Linked DNA regions of Magnetococcus marinus MC-1. The protein of the gene in region 1 interacts with the protein of each later gene in a pairwise test. Links are inferred from orthologs where the notes say so. Each region holds a gene or a part of one and is shown on either strand. Other genes may lie near its edges.

The links.
Region 2: the proteins of MMC1_RS12995 (region 1) and recJ interact in binary tests that used the Escherichia coli proteins (3 or more experiments, as listed by UniProt). The link is inferred for Magnetococcus marinus MC-1 from one-to-one orthologs.

Annotation. Positions count from the first base shown.
Region 1 is NC_008576.1:3,227,513-3,237,645, reverse strand. Bases 3,270-6,266 are described here. They hold MMC1_RS12995 (DNA topoisomerase III), read right to left. Parts: upstream 5,887-6,266; coding sequence 3,652-5,886; downstream 3,270-3,651. Other genes in these bases: MMC1_RS13000 (TRAP transporter substrate-binding protein), read left to right, coding at 3,270-3,509. Also shown: MMC1_RS13005 (adenylate/guanylate cyclase domain-containing protein), read left to right, coding at 351-2,489; more of MMC1_RS13000, read left to right, coding at 2,502-3,269; MMC1_RS21955 (hypothetical protein), read right to left, coding at 6,422-6,574; MMC1_RS12990 (sulfur globule family protein), read right to left, coding at 7,188-7,559; MMC1_RS12985 (MFS transporter), read right to left, coding at 7,930-9,117; MMC1_RS20275 (ATP-binding protein), read right to left, coding at 9,388-10,133.
Region 2 is NC_008576.1:2,168,533-2,178,667, forward strand. What follows is about bases 3,934-6,932. They hold recJ (single-stranded-DNA-specific exonuclease RecJ), read left to right. Parts: upstream 3,934-4,543; coding sequence 4,544-6,322; downstream 6,323-6,932. Other genes in these bases: MMC1_RS08960 (hypothetical protein), read left to right, coding at 3,934-4,544; MMC1_RS08970 (IS1634 family transposase), read left to right, coding at 6,606-6,932. Also shown: MMC1_RS08940 (hypothetical protein), read left to right, coding at 1-7; alaC (alanine transaminase), read left to right, coding at 531-1,724; MMC1_RS08950 (homoserine dehydrogenase), read left to right, coding at 1,825-3,144; more of MMC1_RS08960, read left to right, coding at 3,399-3,933; more of MMC1_RS08970, read left to right, coding at 6,933-8,435; ATP-dependent Clp protease ATP-binding subunit ClpA, read right to left, coding at 8,540-10,135. UniProt on the Escherichia coli protein: Single-stranded-DNA-specific exonuclease.

The DNA.
Region 1 (10,133 bases):
TGAATAGGCCCTTGCAGGCATTAAAACAGAAAAAGATCCTGATTGTGCGGTGCGTTGTAAGGTTCTTGTGTAAATTTGGGGAACAATTCTGCTATTTTGAGAACGTGTTTTTTTGTGCGAGGTTGCTCCCACAAACCCATTCGGTATGGTCCGGTTAAACGTTCTTTCCCTGCGACAGCACTCTCAGGGGGGCCTGCTCACGAGGGCGTGGGGTGTAGATAGATTTTGTCTGTTTGGTCTATTTTTCTGGCGCCAAATAGCGTTGTTTGAAGTGTCGTCCGAACCCGCTCTGTGGTGCCCAATAAAACGATTTTAAAGAAGGTACGCCCTACCCAAACGAGGCAACGGCAATGATGCATAACAGACAAGTTGAACTGCGTATTGGTATCTCCTTGGCCTTTGGCTTGGTTATGGCCCTGCTTACGGTTTCTTTGGTCGGCTACCTCTATTGGGATAACTCCAAACTTATTCTAGAAACCGCCTCAAAGACCATGGCCCGTGCGACCCTGCAAGTGGATCGTGATGTGCAAGGCTTGCTGGCCCCCGTGGAGCGGGTGGTGCAAGCCACCGCAGAACTGGCCCGGGTGGATACAGGTTCCTTGCAAACGGTGCAGGGGCTTGGCTATTTGCAACGCCAGCTCGTTTCGTTGCCTCAAGTGTTTAGCTTTTACCTAGGGTTTGAAAATAGCGGCGATTTTTACCAAGTTTTTGCGGTGCCACCCACCCTAAAACAGTTGGGACCTTCTAAAGAGGATCTTCCGCAGGGAGTACGTTATGCCGCCCGTCTGTTAAATGAAAGTTCTGGGCATCGAGCAGATAGTTTTATCTTCTATAAAGAGTGGGGTGATGTGGTTAAGGTGGATCGCGGCCCGGTACGTTACGACCCACGGGTACGGCCCTGGTATAAAAAAGCCTGGGAAGTGCCGCAAGTGGCCATTTCCGACGCCTATGTGTTCGCCAGTTCAAAGTTGATTGGTTTAACCTTGTCGAGCCACGTCAGCACTCCATCAGATATTAAAATTGGGGTGGTTGGCGCCGATATTACCCTAGATACCCTCTCCAGCTTTCTCTACAAAGCTCAAATTGGTCTCTCTGGGCGGGTGTTTCTGCTCAATGCGGATAACTATTTGGTCGGTCATCGCGAACCCGATATGGGGGTTGAGGTGACAGAAGAGAAGGTGCGCCTGCGTAAGGCCACCGAGGTGCGCGACCCGTTGGTGGCCGAGGCTGTGCAGCATTGGCAAAAATCCGGGGTAGATCGGTTTGAAACCACCCTTGGACCCAATGGTGATGAATATATGGTCTCCTTCGCCAAAATTGGTGGGAGCTTGGGTTGGACTGCTGGGGTTCTGGTGCAAAAAGAAGAGCTGATTGGTCCTCTCGCCGATGCCAGTATTAAGATATTGGTAGCGGGTAGCTTGGCGATTAGCTTGGCTATTTTTCTGTTTATGATGCTCTCTCAGTTACTTACGCGACCCCTGAGCAAGGTGACACAAGAGACGGTTAAAATTCGCCGCTTTAATTTAGAAGGCAACCTTAATCTAACCTCCTATATTTCAGAGGTGCGCCAGTTGGTCGATGCGGTAGAGACCATGAAACGCTCTTTGCGCAGTTTTAGTGTCTATGTGCCTAAGGAGATCGTGCGTGCCATTGTGGAGGATGAAGACGAGACCAGCATTGGTTCAAGGCGTCAGCCGTTAACGGTTATGTTCTCTGATATTAAAGGCTTTTCCAATATTAGTGAAGAGCTGCCGCCAGAGCAATTGGTGGGCTCGCTGTCGGAATACATGGAGCAGATGTCCCAGCCGATCCACCGTTATAAAGGTACCATTGATAAATTTATTGGGGATGCCATCATGGCGCTTTGGAATGCCCCCAGCAAAGACCCTGACCATGTTGTAAACGCTTGTCGGGCGATGCTTGGCTGTCACCGAGCCGGTTTGGCGTTGGCGGAAACGTTTGCAAAAAATGGGCGTACCCCCTTTTACACACGCTTTGGTTTGCATACGGGTGAAGCGGTTGTGGGCAATGTTGGCTCCACTGAGCGGATGCAATACTCCGCTTTTGGGAACATGGTGAACATGGCCTCTCGTCTTGAGTCCATGAATAAACAGTATGATACCGAGTTGATGGTGTCAGAACATGTTGCTCGGGTGGCGCAGCCCCACTTTTACCTGCGTCGCCTGGATAAAGTGGTGCCAGTGGGTAATACGCACCCTATGTATGTTTATGAGCTTATGGGGGAAAAAGATCCAAAATCCCCTCTAGCAGCGACAGAAGAACAGAAGCTCAAGTTAAGTTTGTGGCATGCCGTGATGGACCACTACGAAGCGCGTGATTGGCATGCTGTGTTGGAGAAACTGGCACTCTATAAGCAATCCTTTCCCCATGATAAAGGGGCTGAGCAGATAGAAAAACGGTGTCATCTCTTTATCGTGACACCGCCACCAGCCGATTGGGATGGCGCCGAGTGGCTTAAAAATAAATAAGGGGGGGTTGCGATGTTTTGGCGCGCGTGTCTGTTTGTGGTAACACTCATGTTCTGTTGGCAGGGGGTGGTTTTTAGCGCCTTTGCCGCCGAGCAAAAGCTCTATTTAGCCCATCTTAACCCGAACCAGAGTGATAATCCAAGCGGGGCCATGGCGCTGGCCTTTGAGAGAGCCTTGGCCAAATTGAGCAAGGGTGGTTTGGCGGTTGAGACCTTTCCCGAAGGACAGCTTGGCAAAGCGAAGCAGCTTTTGGATCTTGTGCAACAAGGTGTCATTCAGTCGGCCATTGTCTCCCTGGATGGATTGGCGGACCGTTATCCCCTGATAGGCATTCTAAATTATCCCTTTCGGTTTCAAAATTTGGAAGAAACCTATAGTGTTTTTGATGGCCCGTTTGGTAAAGCCCTGGGGGATGACATCCTACAAAAAACGGGTCTACAGGTGTTAGGCTATGGGGATACCGGCGGCTTGTTTGTGTTGACCAATAGTCGCCGCCCCATCCGCGCGCCAGGGGATATGGCCGGGTTGCGTATGCGAACGATGAACTTAGAGAGCCATATGGCGTTTATGCGCAGCTTGGGGGCCGACCCCGTAGCGGTGGCTTGGGGAGAGTTATTGTCTCTATTAAAAAATGGTAGCTTGGATGGTCAAATGAACCCCGCCACTATTATTCGCGTGGGTAAATTGGAGCGTGCGCAGAGATATTTAACCGTTACCAACCACCTCTATACCCCTTATGTATGGGTCGTCAACCACCCTTTTATGCAGAGCTTGCATGCAGCCCAGGCGGACGCGGTGAATAAAGCGGCGCAGATGGGCGTAACCGCTAGCCGCGCTTTAGCCATGAAAGATGATTCTTTGACTGAACTGGCTGAAAAAATGCAAGTTTATTATCCAACCAGCGAACAGTTGCAAGCTTTTCGTGATCGGGCGCAACCCGCTATGGAGCAATTTCTTGAAAAACAGTATGGCGAGCAGGGGGCAAAATTGCTGCAACTGTTTCGTCAGGAGAGCCCCTGATTGTTGGATAGAACCCCTTGGCCAAGAAGGACGCAGGGCCTGTGCCCACAGCGACACACCAGCCCATGGTTAAAAGGGATTGAGTTGTGACACGGGGGTAAGTCTGTTTGTATAGGCCGGCCTACTTGTGCTGTGCAACACGTTATGACTCTGTGGTTTGGCTGGCTTGGGTGTAGCGGCACTGGGGGTAACGCTGGCAGCCCCAGAAAGGTTGGCCGCTATTTTTGCCGCGATAGGCGGTGCGCTGTACCAGGGGGGCTTGTTGGCACTTGGGGCAAAGAGGTCCGCGCTCTGGGTTGGGTTGCATAAGGGGCGAGTGGGCTGCAAGGGGGCTCCCTGGCCGTGTGCCCGTACAGGTTGCTTGCTCTGCACAGCTCCAAAAAGCGCCTTGCGGGCTTTTACGCTGTAACATAGGCCCGCCACACTGGGGGCACAGGGGGGCGGCGTTTGGGGTGGGTGTGACCTCTGCTTTAGAGCGGCGTTGCCTGCGCGGAGTGGGCTGGGCTGGGTCGGTATGCGACGTGGAAGGGGGGAGACCTCGAAAGGGGTTTAGTCCCAGCTGCTGGCGTTGGTGAACATTGTGAATAAGCTTATTAAGCCATAACTCGGATTTGGCTAAAAAGGTCTCCAGCGATCCTCCACCATGGGCAATATCATCCAGGGTCTGTTCCCAGACTGCGGTGGTGGCGGGGTCGGTGACGCTATGGGGTAGGGCATCCACCAGCAGACGACCGGCGGGCATGCTAACAAGACTTTTTTTGCCCTGCTTGGCCAGCAGATTGCGTTTAATCAAGGTCTCCAGAATGGCGGCACGGGTGGCCTCTGTGCCAATGCCCGAGGTCTCTCTTAAAATCTTGCGTAGACGGGCATCTTCGACCAGCTTGCCGACGCTTTTCATCGCCTGGATTAAGGTGCCTTCGGTATAACGGTTGGGAGGCTTGGTCTGCTTTTGTTTCAGTTCAGCCCCCTCAATGGTGGCAGCTTCGCCGCTGCGTACCACGGGTAACGTTTGCTCATCCTCGTCGCCCTCTTTTTTTTCTTGGTTGGCAGCCAGCACCCTTTTCCACCCTGGAATGAGCTCAACCCGGCCTGTGGCGTGGAATGTTTCCATGGCGACCTGGGTGTCGATTACCGTGCGGTCATACTCGAAGGGGGGGTAAAATTGCGCCAAGTAGTGACGGCGAATCAGATCATACAGCAGAGCCTCTTCGCGGCTGAGGGCGTCGATGTTTATCTTGGCGGCGGTTGGAATGATGGCATGGTGAGCGGTGATTTTTTTGTCGTTCCACGCCTTGGAGCGGAGCTGTGCATCTGCACCCTCCACCAAGGGGGTGAGGCTGGCATCGTTGGTTGTCAATCCCTGTAGTACCGCCGGGGCCTCTTTAAACTGGTTGCTGGGTAGATAACGGCAATCGGTGCGGGGATAGGTCACCGCTTTATGCTTTTCATAAAGGGATTGGGCAATCTCAAGGGTCTGTTTGGCACCCATGCCCCAGCGCCGCGAAGCCTCTTGTTGCAGAGTCGAGAGCTCCAATGGCAGCGGGGGCGGCTCTTTGACGCGCTTGGTCTCGGCTTTTGTAATGGTGCCGCTGTGGCCTTGCACCTTGTGTATGACCGTTTCGGCGAGGGTGCGGTCCAAGCAGTGACCCTCGGCATCGCAAGGCTTAGGGGGCGGTACCCATTTGGCGATGAACGTCCCTGAGTGAACGCGGTGTAAGGCAAAAATCTCAAAATAGTCGACGGGTTTAAAGTTCTCGATCAGCCGGTCCCGGTCCACCACCAGTTTTAGGGTGGGGGTTTGCACGCGCCCCACGCTCAACACCCCTGCATAGCCCCCCTGCCGACCCAAAAGGGTATAGGCGCGGGTAAGGTTCATCCCAACCATCCAATCCGCACGAGATCGGCCAAGCCCGGCTTGGTAGAGGGGCTCGGTTTGCTCCCCTGGTAGCAGGTTGCCCAACGCTTTGCGAATGCTGGCATCATCCAGGGCAGATAACCAGAGGCGAGAGATCTTACCCCGGTATTGGCAGCGCTCCAACACTTCACGGCCAATGGTCTCACCTTCGCGGTCGGCGTCGGTGGCGAGCACCACCTCCGTTACACCCTTGAGTAACCCTTGGATAACCTTAAACTGCTTGCGCCCACGGGCGGTGAGCTCCAGCTGCCACTGTTGGGGAATGATGGGTAGGGTATCCAGCCGCCAACTTTTCCATTCGGGTCTATAACCATCAGGGGCCACCATCTCCATAAGATGACCAATACACCAAGTTACGCACACCCCTGCTCCTGCCACATAACCTTCATGACGGCTGGTAGCCCCTAAAACGCGGCCAATATCCCGACCCTGAGAGGGCTTTTCGCAAAGATAGAGAATCATGGTTATCACGACATGCTACGGTTAGTGTCTAACCCGGATCTTTCATGAATCCCTTCAAAGATCAAGCGAGAGCGTCTGGGATTCATGAAAGATCCGGGATAAGCGGCCACGGTGGTATTTAAGCCAAAAAAGCTTTTGTGTTAGCGCGGATTTCTTTTTTCCAAGCAACAAAAGAGCAGGCCATTTTGCCCTTACCGAGCTGGTGCATAAGGGCCAACTGGAGTAGGGGGCGGTGCAAACAGCATGCTCTGTTGGGAAAATAACCGAAATTGCGACATTATGCACGCCGCCATACTCTGAGTGACACAAAGGAATGGTGCCAACTATGGGAGCAGTGGAAAGCGCCAACGCGCCTACCGTGGGGTTTGAGCGAGCGGTTGCTTGGTCGAACAATCCGCGTGGCCATGCAGTAGGGGGGCGTAGAAAGGCTAAGGGGGTGGTGCGTTGGGCCGCGTGGCAACGGCTTTAACGGCCTACCGGTGCCACGCGGGCCCATCATCTACGAGGAGATGCTGTCCCAAACCCAGGGGACAAATCATGCTATGTCGGTTTGGGGGCGAAGGTTTTGTGACTTCTTCAGATCATTACGCAACCAAGCGGCAAGGAGAAAGAAAAAGATGGTGAAGGGTAAAAAAGCAAGAGTGGTCAGCGCTTGTTCCGTGGTTTCGCGCAGAGAAAGTTTGTTCATGGTGCGGCTCCTATTATTCGGTTTAGTCGGGCCAGCCTCCTGCCGGCATCCGGTATGCACCTTGGTGGTGCGGTGTTGGGCTGAATTATAAGGGATGAATTTTATATCTCCTAATATAACTTTGTCGCAAAAGTGCAACATCATTAACGGGGGCGCAACACACGCTGGCCTGTCAGGTCGGTTGAATTTGGGTGGGCATGGCATTTAAGTATAGGAATACAAAAGAAATAGATATTTTTTTGGTAACTGTAAATTTGTTTTACAAAGGGTGCTATCCAGTGGCAAAAAAACTTATCCAGCCTTTCATCGGTGGTGGTTTGGTCGCCAGTGGAGCGAGTGGTTATGGCGTTTATTGAGTCAAGTTGGTTTTTAAGGCCCCTAGGTTTGCGCCGTGCCGGGAGAGAGGCCAACCACAGAGCTGTTTGTGCAAGAGGCTCTGTGTGGTGCAGCCATCTATCCATGTTTTTCCTGTTTACCCCCTGTATGGCCACAGTGGATAAGCCCAAGCTGGCGGAGTAGGGGTTCTGTTTTAGCCAATAAGAAACAAACGCCACAAAGGTTACCCTTTGCGGCGTTTGCTCAAATAAGCACGGGGTAAGGGGGTGGTTATCCCTTACTTGGCGGCTTCGGGGGCCTGGGGTGCAGCAGGGGCGACTGGTGCAACGGGCGCCGCATAGGCCCAAGGAGGAGGCATGGGAGCGGTGTAGCCATTATAGCCATTATAGCCGTTGTAACCATTGTAGCCATTATAGCCGTTGTAGCCGTTGGCGGCGGTTTGGGCGTTGCCGCTCATGTTAAAGTTCATGCCAAAGTTGCCGGAACCATTGCCCGCACCATTGCCCGCGCCGTAGCCATTGCCGTTGCCGTAACCATTATTATCCCAGGGTGACCCCCACCAAGCTTGGGCGTCAGAGGTGGTCAAAGCGGCGGTGGAAAGCGCTGTGAAAGCAGCTAAAGCCAGGAATAAGGATTTTTTGTTGGTCATGTTTTTTCTCCGTAAGGGTGCGATAGATCGTGTATCAGCCATCCGCTCCACCTAACTTAGACGCGCTAAGCGATCCTGCTGGATGGCGCTGTATGCTCTGTTGGAAAGCATCATGGCAGAGTTTGTATTAGAATAGAAGCAAATTCTTATAAACAAGTGTAAGCAATGAATTACGATTGTAATGGGCCGGTAACAAGCCTGTAAGTGTGTGCGTAAAATGAGCGTATGGAGCGCGTAAAATGAGAGTAAGAAAGTGGGTGCTCTGGCCGTGGGTTGGGTGGCGGTGAGGGGGTTACATTTGGCAGGCATCCATGGGGATAGGGCTGGCGCGTGTTCAGGTTGGGTCGTTGGTAAAGGGCAGGGGGTGTTGTTAAGGGAGGGGGCGTGCGTGCATAGCTTGTTGCGCGACGCTCCGTTTTTCCATCCAACCTGCCATAAAGGGCAGGGCCAGCATGCCAACACAGAGGCCCATCACTCCAAACCAACGCCACGCCTCGAAGGCAAGGCCAGAGAGGGTAACGCCCATCCAGCCACCCAGATAGTAAAACAGCACATAGAGCGCATTGGCCCGCCCATGGCCCGCTGTCATGCGATGGTTAAGGGCACCAACCGAGGCGGTGTGTAGGGTGAAAAAACCTGCGCACAGCAGCAGCATGGCGGCAATAATGCCAACCAACCAGGGCGTGCCCGAGAGCACCACCGCCAGCAGCGTCACCACGGCCCCCCCCATTAATGTCTGTCCGCTGCCCCACCGGTTACTGAGCTGGCCTGCCGCAGGACCCATGAATATCCCAATAATATAAACAAGATAGATTGCCGTTATGGCGTTGGTCGAGAGAAAAAACGGGGCTGCGGCCAGTCGAAACGGCAGATAGTTAAAGAGGGAGGAAAAGACAAAAAAGCCCCCCATGCCGCTTAAAAAAAGGCGTAGCGTGGGCCACTGGGTCAGTAAAGTGATAAAGCCCACTCGGCTGTGTAACGGCTGAGCGGGCGGTCTGGGCTCTTTGGGTAACAGCCGCATCGCAACGCCAATGGCTACCAACGTAAGCAGCGCGGCACTCACCAAGGCATACCGCCAATGCAGGGGCGGATGCAACCAGCCCCCCAACAGACGACCGCCCAAGCCCCCCAGCACCGTGGCCGCTACATAGCTACCCATGACCACATGGCGACGTTCCGCAGGGAGCACCCGGGCCAGATAGGCCACCAGACAGGTGGTGAGAGCGGGTATAAAAAGACCCTGTAAAAAACGACCCATCACATGCCAAGTAAAGCTATCGACCCAGGCGGTCAGCAGCCCTCCCAACGCGATTAAGAGCCCCCCTGTGAAAAGAATCGGACGAATGGGCCAATGATCCGCCAGCAGGCCAAAGGGAATATTCGCCAGGGTTATGCCCAAAATAACCGCAGAGATGCTCCATGAAGCGTATGCCGCAGAGATGCCAAACTCCTGCTGTAAAACAGGTAGAACCGGTTGGGTAAGATAAATATTGGTAAAGGCCGAGGCAACCAGGGCAAACACCACCCCTTGCAACGCCTGGGATTTAGAAAGTCTCATGCCAACAGATTAGCAGAATGGGTCCGGCGCGGGAATAAACCAACGTAGAATGCCCCTCATTCCCGACGCTGCTGGATCCCCTCGTGTTCTTGCCCATCTGGTTTGTCTGGCATGGTCGGTGTGGGCAGGGTAGGGGCCGTTGGTGGGTGGCGGGTAAAGCCCATGGGGTGGCTGTGGCATCACTCTGGCAAGGGTGCGGCGTGACGGCAGAACGCAGGTTGTGTGTGAAAGGAGCCCGCATGTGATGCCCCCAAATAGCGGGTAAACAGGTTAAAGGGTCTCTGCTGGGGGTTGGTGGTCTTGGCGCACCAGCCGCTGGGCGATGCTCTCCAGCAGGGCCAACAGATCTTTTTTGCGAATGGGTTTGGTCAGGTGCAGATCACACCCTTCGGCCAGGGAGCGTTCCCGGTCCCCCACCAAAGCGTGGGCTGTGAGGGCGACAATGAGCATGGGGGTGCGAGCCTCTGCCTTTTCCCATTGGCGAATGGTGCGGGTAGCGGTGTAACCATCCATGATGGGCATTTGAATATCCATAAGCAGCAGATCGTATGAGCCATTGCCTACAGCCGTCACCGCCTCTTCACCATTGGCGACAATGGTTAAAATATGCGGGGTGCGTTTTAGATATGCCTTAATAAGGGATTGATTGTCAGGAGAATCTTCCGCTAACAATAGGTTGAGAGCAGGGTCGAGCCGGGGGCACAGTGTGTCTGTGGGAGCGAGGGCCGGGTGTGCCTCGATGATCCCTAGGCTAAGCGCTTGGGGTTGGTCGGATCGAGGCGGTTGAGTGCGCTCTACCGGCAGCAAGATTTCAAATTGGGTGCCGCACCCCAACTGGCTATCCATACGGATCTGCCCATGCATCAACTCCACAAGCCGCCGCGACAAGGTTAATCCAAGTCCGGTTCCCCCAAAGCGGCGGGTGATGGTGCCATCTTGTTGGGTGAAGGGTTCAAAAATGGCGTGATGATGCGCAGGATCTACCCCAATGCCGGTATCTCGAATAACCAGGGCAA
Region 2 (10,135 bases), 1.1 Mb from region 1 along the record:
TCAGTAAGTGGCGGAGTATGGCTCGCCTCAGAACCGGCTGCGTCATGCCCTGAAGCGCGTCTGCGCTTCAGGGCTGGCGTGCCCCCGCCGTCTGGATTTGCCCTCTGCATCTACGTGATGCGCTGTTGGTTGGTTAAGTTTTCCTAAGTCGTCGCAATACCACGTCAAAATATCTGCTCATGCCGTCCCATCTGGGCTTTTCTCTCCGGTCGGTTATCCTCTAAAATTTTTCTTGGGTTTGTTGCCGTGATTTTCCCCATTTTGGCCGCTGCTCTGCATGGAGAAACGGCTATTTTATGGGGCACTCCCAGGTAAGATCGTCAGGGTATGGCAACAAGGCCGCTCTTTTTGTTTGTGTGCGCACGATTTGTCGCCTCGCCATGCTGAGAGTCCGTTGACAGTTGCGGGGTTGGCTCTTAGATTGAGACCCTCAATATGCTATTGCTGCACCGCTTATCATGACCGAGACTGCTCCGTTCATGGGAGTGGGGTGGTTGTGTAGGCTTTCGTCTTGTATGAATGGACCGTCCATGGAAGAGTTTCATCGCATTAAACGTTTGCCCCCTTATGTATTTGCCGTTGTTAACGAGCTAAAATACAAGGCAAGAAACCGTGGTGAGGATATTATTGACTTCGGTATGGGCAATCCTGATCAGCCCACGCCCAAGCACATTACCGATAAGTTGATCGAAGCGGTGCAAGATGGACGTAACCATCGCTACTCGCTCTCCCGAGGCATTGGTGGTTTGCGGCGGGCGGTCTGTGCCTATTACAAACGCCGGTTTGGGGTGGATCTGGATCCTGAATCAGAGGCGATTGTCACCATCGGCTCCAAGGAGGGGCTCTCTTCTCTGGCGATGGCGATTACCGAACCGGGTATGAACGTCATTGTGCCGAGTCCCACCTATCCCATCCACGAATACAGTTTTCTCATCGCGGGTGCCCATATCCAACGGGTAAAAATAAGTCGGGATAACGATTTTATCGAGGATATGAAGGTTGCGGTGCGCAACCATTGGCCCCGTGCCCAGGTGTTGGTGGTGAACTTTCCCTCCAACCCCACCGCTCAAGTAGTGGAGCTGGATTTTTACCAAAAGGTGATCGACTTTGCCAAAGAGCATAACATCTGGGTGATCTCGGATGTGGCTTATGCAGAGATCTGCTTTGACGGCTATAAAGCCCCCTCCATTTTGCAAATTCCTGGTGCCAAGGATATTGCGGTGGAGTTCTATTCACTCTCCAAAACCTACAACATGCCGGGTTGGCGGGTGGGTTTTTGCGTGGGCAACCCCCACCTTATTAAAGCGCTGTCGCGGATTAAGTCCTATCTGGATTATGGCATGTTTCAGCCGATCCAGATCGCCGCCACCGTGGCACTCAACGGCCCCCAGGATTGTGTGGCCGAGATCAATGAAATCTACCGTCAACGCCGCAATGTGTTGATTGATGGTTTGGCTCGGGCTGGTTGGGCGATTGAGCGCCCCAAGGCCTCCATGTTTGTTTGGGCTGAGATCCCCGATGAGTTTAAGGCCATGGGCTCCTTGGAGTTTTCCAAACTGCTGCTTAAAGAGGCCAAAGTGGCGGTAAGCCCAGGTGTCGGTTTTGGGGTGTATGGGGATGATCATGTGCGCATTGCGCTCATTGAAAACGAGCATCGCACCCGCCAAGCGCTGCGCAGTATGCGGCGCTTCTTAAGTGCCGGCTCTGACGTGGCGGGTGATTGAGTTTTGAGAAAAGGCCGGGTCTGGCTGGTGCGGCAGCAGCTGCCCCCTTGGGTGTGGGCAGAACATCAATAAGAACAATCCTTAGCAAAGGGGTGAACAGGTGAAAGCTTTACGCGTAGGCGTTATGGGGTATGGCACGGTTGGGCGTGGCGTAGTGCGTATGTTGTTGGATCATGCCGACCTGCTGGAGGCCCGAACCGGTTGTGCGGTAACCCTACGTTATATTGCCGACCATAATACCGAGAGTGACCGAGGTGTGGTATTGCCAGAGACGGTTACGCTGCTAAACGATGCCCATAAAATGATCGAGTCCGAGGATGTGGATGTGATCTGCGAATTGATCGGCGGCACCGGTATTGCCAAAACCCTCGTGCTCAAGGCGCTGCAACAGGGTAAACATGTGGTTACGGCCAACAAGGCGCTCATTGCCACCCATGGCAATGAGCTGATTGCCGCTGCCGATGCCTCGGGCGTAGAGCTGATGTTTGAAGCCTCTACAGCGGGCACCATCCCCATCATTAAATCCCTGCGTGAGGCGCTGGCGGGTAATGAGATCCGGGAGATTTATGGCATTCTTAATGGCACCTGTAATTACATTCTTACCGAGATGCGCGAGAAGGGGTTGCCCTTTGAGACGGTGTTGGCCGATGCCCAGCAAAAGGGTTATGCCGAGGCTGACCCTACCTTTGATGTCGACGGTATTGATGCCGCCCATAAGCTGACCATTTTAGCCTCCATCGCATTTGGTATGCCGCTCTCTTTTGATGCGGTTTCGGTGGAAGGCATTCGGCATGTCTCTGCGGTGGATATTGCTTGGGCCACGGAGATGGGCTATCGCATTAAACTGCTGGGCATTGCCAAGCGTTGCGATGGTAAGGTGCAGCTACGTGTGCAGCCGGTGTTGGTTGAAGAGGAGAGCATGCTGGGCGCCGTAGAAGGGGTATTTAATGCGGTGTTTGTCAACAGCGACTTTGCTGGTTCTACCATGTATTATGGGCGTGGCGCTGGCGAGGAGCCTACTGCCAGCGCGGTGGTTTCTGATCTCATTGATATTGCTCGCAATGTGCAAGCAGGGGCGAAGATGCCGCGCATTTATCCCCTCGGTCAGCCTACGGCCCAGCTTAGCATGCCCACCATGTGCCCGGTAGAAGAGATGCGGGATGCCTACTATCTGCGTCTGTCGGTATTGGATAGACCCGGTGTGTTGGCTGATATTACCGCGATCTTAAAAGAGCACCGGGTCTCCATTGATGCCATTGTGCAGAAGGAGCGCTCGCCGGTGGAGCATGTGCCTTTGGTGATTGTGACCCATGAGGTGACAGAGCGGCAGATTTTGGATACCGTGGCGGCCATTGAAAAGATGGATTCGGTCAGTGATAAACCCCGCATGATCCGCATTGAGGATCTTGGAGTGGCCTAGATGCATGGCCTGAGCACTGGGCTAAAGGGTTGGCGTATCATGCTTGACCAGGGACACGACACACACAGCGCTGTTTTAACCAAGGCGCGCGCGCGTGGGGCTAAGCTTGGCGGGTATGGGCGTCCTGTGGCAGGTGCGGTTGTTGTACCAAGGGGCGCGCGTGGGGGGATGCTGCCGCGTGGTTTAGAGCTTGGTTGACAGGTTGAGGGGGGCTCCTGGTTGGGGCTCCCCTTTTTCGATTATGGGATTCGATTGTGGCTCTTGTACTTGTGATAGATGGATTAACCGCCCCAGGGGATGCCCCCTGGGCGCGCTGGTTACCAAATTTACAGCGCCTTGCGCAGGTGGGCAAGCAGGGCACCCTGGCGCTGCCCCAAGGCCGTTTTTTGCCGGAATCTTTGGTGCCGTGGATGGAGCGGCTGGGCATTGGTTATGGGGAGCAGCCCCCCTCGACCGCATGGTTTAGCGCTTATCATGGACGGGCCGCTGAACCTGGGCCGGGTAGCTGGTGCCATTTGGGGTTTACCCATCTGTTTCGTAAGCAGGATGATCTGCGGTTTGTCTCGCCTTCACGCACGGGGCAGAGCCGGGAGGAGATTCAGCAAATCGGTCATTTATTAACCTCCTTTTTGGCCCATGAGGGATGGTCGGTCTGTTATCAAGACCAAGAGGGATTGGTGATCCACACTGAGAGCCCCTGGCAGAGCCGTTCGCTCTCTATGCGGGTGGTGGAGGGGGCTTCGGCGGGGGAGATTATGCCCACTGGTGACGATGGTAAACGCTTGCAAAATTTTAGCATGGCTCTGCAACTGGCGTTGGCTCGCAATCCTGTGAATGAAGCGCGTAAGGCGGCCAATCGGCTGCCTCTGAACACCCCATGGTTTTGGGGGATGGGGGGGGCGCCTGATGCGGCTGCGGCGCAGCGCTGGCAGGGGGCGTGGCTGCTCTCTAGCGATGTGGCGGTATTGGGCATGGGCAAATGGTGTGGCTGGCAGACCAAGGCCTTGCCTGAGGATGAGAGCAACTGGCGCTGGGATCGGGATGTAGAACCCTATCTCAAGCTTGCCCGTGGGGAGGATGTGGTGATGCATTTGCAGGGTCCCGCCATCTATGCCCGCCACGGCATGGACGAGGATCGTAAGCGTCTGATGGCCCTGTGGGATCGCACCCATTTTGTGGCGTTGGAGCGTGCCTTGGCGGCTGCTAAGGTGGATCTGGTGGTGGTAGAAGGTTTCCCCTTGGAAGAGCAGGGCATCGGCACGGTATCCACCGCGAGCCGTTGGTTCTATGCTCCTGCGGGCCGCCTGTTAAGACCGATCCGTTTGTGGAAGAGATGGTTTAATGGGGGTGGAAAACAGGTTAGTTTGCCCTGGTCGAAACTCTACCAGGAGTGGCGCTGATGGGGGCGGCGGCAAAAAGCTCGCTGACGGGTAAACTGTGGACGCTGCGCTGCCAGCCCGATGAGGGGCACAATCGGGTGGTGCAGGCTTTAGGGCTCTCCCACTATTTGGCCCCCTTGCTGGCCAGCCGTAAGCTGTGCGGGGCCGGGGAGACCCGTCAATTTTTGGCCCCGCGTTTAAAGGATTTGGCCGATCCTTATGATCTGCTGGATATGCGCGTTGCGGTAGAGCGTTTGGCTGAGGCGCTGGAGAGGGGTGAAAAGATCGCGGTTTTTGGGGATTATGATGTGGATGGTGCCACTTCATCGGCCCTATTGATGCGCTATTTTCATGAGCTAGGGGTGGCGCTGCGGGTCTATATTCCCAACCGTTTGACCGAGGGGTATGGCCCCAGTGTTGGGGCCATGCGGACCCTAGCCGAGGAGGGTGTCTCGCTGGTTATTACGGTGGATTGTGGGATTACCGCTTTTGAGCCGTTGCAGGAGGCCAAAGCGTTAGGTTTGGCGGTGATCATTACGGACCACCATCAAGCCCGTGAGCAGTTGCCTGAGGCGTTGGCGGTGATCAACCCCAACCGGCAGGATGAGCCCTTTCCCTATAAAGAGCTGGCCGGGGTGGGGGTGGCGTTTTATTTGGTCATGGCGTTAAACCGGTTATTGCGGGAGCGGGGTTGGTTTAACAAAGGCCGTCAAGAGCCGGTATTAAAACCGCTGTTGGATCTCGTAGCGGTGGGCACGGTGGCGGATGTGGCGGGCATGCGCGGTTTAAACCGGGCGTTGGTTACCACAGGCTTGCATGTGCTTTCGGAGCGCAGCAATCCCGGTTTGGCGGCACTCATGCAGGTGGTGGGCATTGGTGAAGAGGTTAAAGAGCTTACCAGTACCCATATTGGTTTTCAATTAGGGCCACGGCTTAATGCGGGGGGGCGTTTGGGGCAGGGGGCGTTGGGGTATCAACTGCTCTCCTGTCATGATCAGGCCCAGGCATTGCCCATTGCCCAAACCCTGGATGCCTCGAATAAAGAGCGGCAGGAGATTGAGCGCACCCTGCTTAAACAGGCGATGGATCAAGTGGAGGCGGAGAATCAGCCCATTTTGCGGCGGGGCTTGGTGGTGGCGGGTGAGGGGTGGCATGCGGGGGTGATTGGCATTGTGGCCTCGCGCCTGTGTGACAAATACAGCAAACCCGCCTTGGTGATTGCCATTGATGCCGAAACCGGCGTGGGTAAAGGGTCGGGGCGTTCGATCCCGGGTATAAATCTATTGGCGGCCATCGAGGCGGGGGCGGCTCATCTGGAACATTTTGGTGGGCATAAGGTGGCGGCTGGGTTGACCATTCAACGGGAGAAAATCCCAGCCTTTATGGAGGCTTTTGAGGATCATCTTACCCGCCACTATCAGGCCTCGGCCTTTTTCCCCCGTTTAACGGTGGATGCGGAGCTGCCGCTGGATGAGTTGGATTTTGCGGTGGCTCGGCAGATTCAATCGTTTAGCCCGTTTGGGCCGGGTAATCCAGAGCCGATTTTTATTCTGCCCAGGGTTTCGTTGCGGGGGATTAAGGTGCTCAAGGAGCGCCATCTGGCCATGAGCATTGTCTGCCCACGCACCCACCAACAGATTGAGGCCATCGGCTTTCGCATGGCCCCTGGTCCCATTGTGGATGCCATTCAAGCGGGGGATGTGGCTGTATGGGATGTGGCAGGCAAGCTCACCATTGAAACCTGGCGAGGGCGGGAGAAGATGAAACTGCAACTCTCCGACGTGCGGGCTGCGGGGTGAGGTTGCGGTTGAGAGTGCTTTAGCCGCTGTGCCCAGCCACCACTTTGCTTGCAAGCCAGTAAAAAGGGCCAGCGATCTCTCGCTGGCCCTTTAAATAGGGTAACCCCCGTCGGTTTTGTTAACCCATGTTTAACATTTCTCTACCGAATTTAGGCATGTTTGGCCTATTGATATATTTTAACATATTGATTTATATGTACTCACAAATTCAAACATGTTTTGTAGTGCCATAATAAATTATTATGTCTTGCGCCACCATGGTGCTTTTGGTATCATTCCGAGTATGTATATACGACGCACACAAACCCGCAATACAGCCACAGGCGAATCTTACTACACGCATCGCCTGGTTCAATCCCTTCGTGTCGGCACGAAGGTCAGGCAGGTGACACTCTTGAATCTTGGCCGTCATTTCGCCATAGGCCAGAATCACTGGCCCACCTTGTGTTCACGTATCGATCAACTGCTAAGCCCTCAGAAGACACTGATTTCTCTTGATTGTCCTTCGCAAGTGGAGCGGGAGGCCCAGCGTATTGTCGCGCAATTGTTGACCCGTCAGCCGGAAGCAATCCCGTCTGCCAAGGAGACGGAAACCGGCCTTTCCCCAGAGGATGTGCAAACAGTATTGGTGGACTCTCTTGAAATGAGCCGCCCCCGGAGTGTGGGGGTGGAGCAGGTGGGACTATGGGCCATGGGTAAGGCAGGGTTTACAGAACTGTTGGCCGATGTCGGACTAACCGGCCCTCAGCGAGCCGCAGCCATCGGCGCCATTATTGGACGCATGGCCGCACCTGGTTCCGAACGGGCGCTGCATAGATGGCTCAGCGCCCAAAGCGGCCTAGGGGAGTTGCTTGATGTGGACTTCGAGACCATGAGCCTGATGCAATTTTACCGAGTTTCAGACCTATTGATCAGAAACCGCGAGGCTATCGAAAACAGATTGTTTTCCAAGATTAACGATCTATTCAACCTGCCGGGCACCGTCACCTTATACGATTTGACCAATACCTATTTTGAGGGAGAGGCAGAAGGAAACAGCAAAGCTCAGCGGGGGCGCTCAAAGGAGAAGCGTTGCGACTCTCCCCTGTTGACCTTGGGTCTGGTACTCGACGGTAGCGGGTTTGTGCGCCGTTCGCAGATTTTCCCCGGCAATGTCTCCGAAGGGAGCACCCTGGAAGGGATGCTCAAAGGCTTGAATGCTCCCAATGGTGCCTTGGTGGTTATGGATCGGGGGGTAGCCACTGAGGCCAATCTTGTCTGGTTACGCGACAAAGGCTATCGTTATCTGGTGGTCAGCCGAGAACGCGAGCGGCAATTCGATTTCAACGGTGCTGCATGTATCGAAACGGCCGCAAAGGAACAGATCCACATCCAAAAAGTTCTCAGCGACGATGGCCAGGAGGTGAGGCTTTACTGTCATTCCCAACGCCGTGCGGAAAAGGAAAAGGGGATCTCCCGGCGTTTTGCCGAGCGCTTTGAAGCCGGTCTGACTAAGCTCTCCGAGGGGCTTTCCAAGCCCCGCACCACAAAGAATATCGATAAACTTTGGGAGCGCATTGGACGGCTGAAAGAAAAAAATCGTGGTATAGGCCAGCACTACCACATCGAAATCATCCCGGACGACAGTGGTTTGCAGGCCCAAGCCATCCATTGGAAACAAAAACCGCTCGATGGCACCTCGCTGACCCACCCTGGGGTCTACTGCCTGCGTAGCAACGAGACCGGCTGGGATGAGGAGCGCTTATGGCGCACCTACATCACCCTCACGGATCTGGAATCGGTGTTTCGCTCTCTCAAATCGGAATTGGGCTTGCGTCCACTCTTCCATCGGAAAGAGGAACGCAGCGATGGTCATCTGTTTATCACCGTGCTGACCTACCAGATCGTACAGATAATACGTCAACAATTGGCGGAAAAAGGTATCCACGGTCGCTGGAGCACGCTGCGAGACATCCTCTCCAGCCAGTGCCGGATTACCGCTTCATTTCGACGACCCGATGGACATTCCTTGCAGGTGCGCAAAGCCACCAGACCTGAGCCTGAACAACAGAAAATCTTCCAGGCGCTTGGAATCCATGCAAACCCAGGCGGGGTGAAAAAGATGGTCGTCTGAGCACATTTTCCAAAGAATGCACAGTTTGTAGTGCCACTCGAAAAAAATACACATCGTAAGATTCTGTATTTTAAGATCTTCTACAATAGCCTGTTAAACATGGGTTAAGCTTCGCTGGTCTCTTCGCTGGTTTTTTCGGCTTTTTCCACCTCGTGGCTGTCCTCCACCAAAATGGCCAGCTCATTGGCCGCCTCAACCGCCGATACATGCACCGCACCACCATGCACCAACTTGCCAAACAGCAGCTCATCGGAGAGGGGCTTTCTGAGCTCCTGCTGAATGGCGCGCTCCATGGGACGGGCACCATGTTTTTTATCGTAGCCCTTTTTCGCCAACAGATGACGCGCCGAATCATCCACAAACAGGGCAACCCCCTTCTCTTCCAACTGGGTTTCCAAACGGACCAAAAACTTATCCACCACCCGCAAAATGGTCTCCCGATTGAGTTGCACAAACGGAATAATGGCATCCAGTCGGTTGCGGAACTCTGGGGCGAAAGTTTGGTTAATCGCCTTCATATCATCCCCAACATGGGTCTGGGTAACAAACCCCACCGAGGCCCGCTCCAGATCCGAAGCCCCCGCATTGGTGGTCATAATCAGCACCACATTGCGAAAATCTGCCTGACGGCCATTGTTGTCCGTCAGCTTGCCGTGGTCCATTACCTGAAGCAGAATATTAAAGACATCGGGATGGGCCTTCTCAATCTCATCCAGCAGCAGCACCGAATGGGGATTTTTCGTCACCGCATCGGTTAGCAGTCCACCCTGCTCAAAACCCACATAACCTGGGGGGGCTCCAATGAGGCGCGATACCGCATGACGCTCCATATACTCAGACATGTCAAAGCGGATCAGCTCAACCCCCATCTCGGCGGCAAGCAGCCGGGCCAGCTCTGTTTTACCAACCCCCGTGGGACCCGCAAACAAAAAGCTGCCAATGGGTTTTTCTGGATTTCCCAAGCCAGAGCGATTGAGCTTAATGGCCTCGCAGGTTTTATCAATAGCCCCATCTTGACCAAACAGGGAGAGGCGCAAATTTTTGTCCAAATTGCGCAATACCTGACGGTCATCCTTGCTCACCGAGCGGGTGGGAATGCGGGCCATCAAGGCCACTACCTGTTCAATCTCCTTAACGCCAATGGATTTTTTGCGTTTGGAGAGGGGCAATAACTGACTAGCTGCCCCCGCTTCATCAATCACATCAATGGCCGAATCAGGGTGTTTGCGGTCATTAATATGGCGGGCCGATAACTCCGCAGCGGTTTGCAGGGCCTGATTGGTAAAACGCACACCATGGTGATCCTCAAAACGTATCTTTAAACCTTTGAGAATTTTAATGGTTTCTTCAAGTGAAGGCTCAAGCACATCCACCTTTTGAAAACGTCGGGCCAAAGCACGATCCTGTTCAAAGATGGTGCGGTACTCCTCAAAGGTGGTGGAGCCAATACAGCGAAGCTCGCCATTTTGCAGCATAGGCTTGAGCAGATTGGAGGCATCCATGGTGCTGCCACTGGTGGCACCGGCTCCAATCACCGTATGGATCTCATCAATAAACAGTACCGACTTGGGGCGCTCTTTTAAGGCGCGTAGTACATTTTTAAGGCGGGATTCAAAATCACCCCGGTATTTGGTGCCCGCCAGTAGACTGCCCATATCCAGCGAAAACACCTCGGCATCGGCCAGGATTTCAGGTACCTC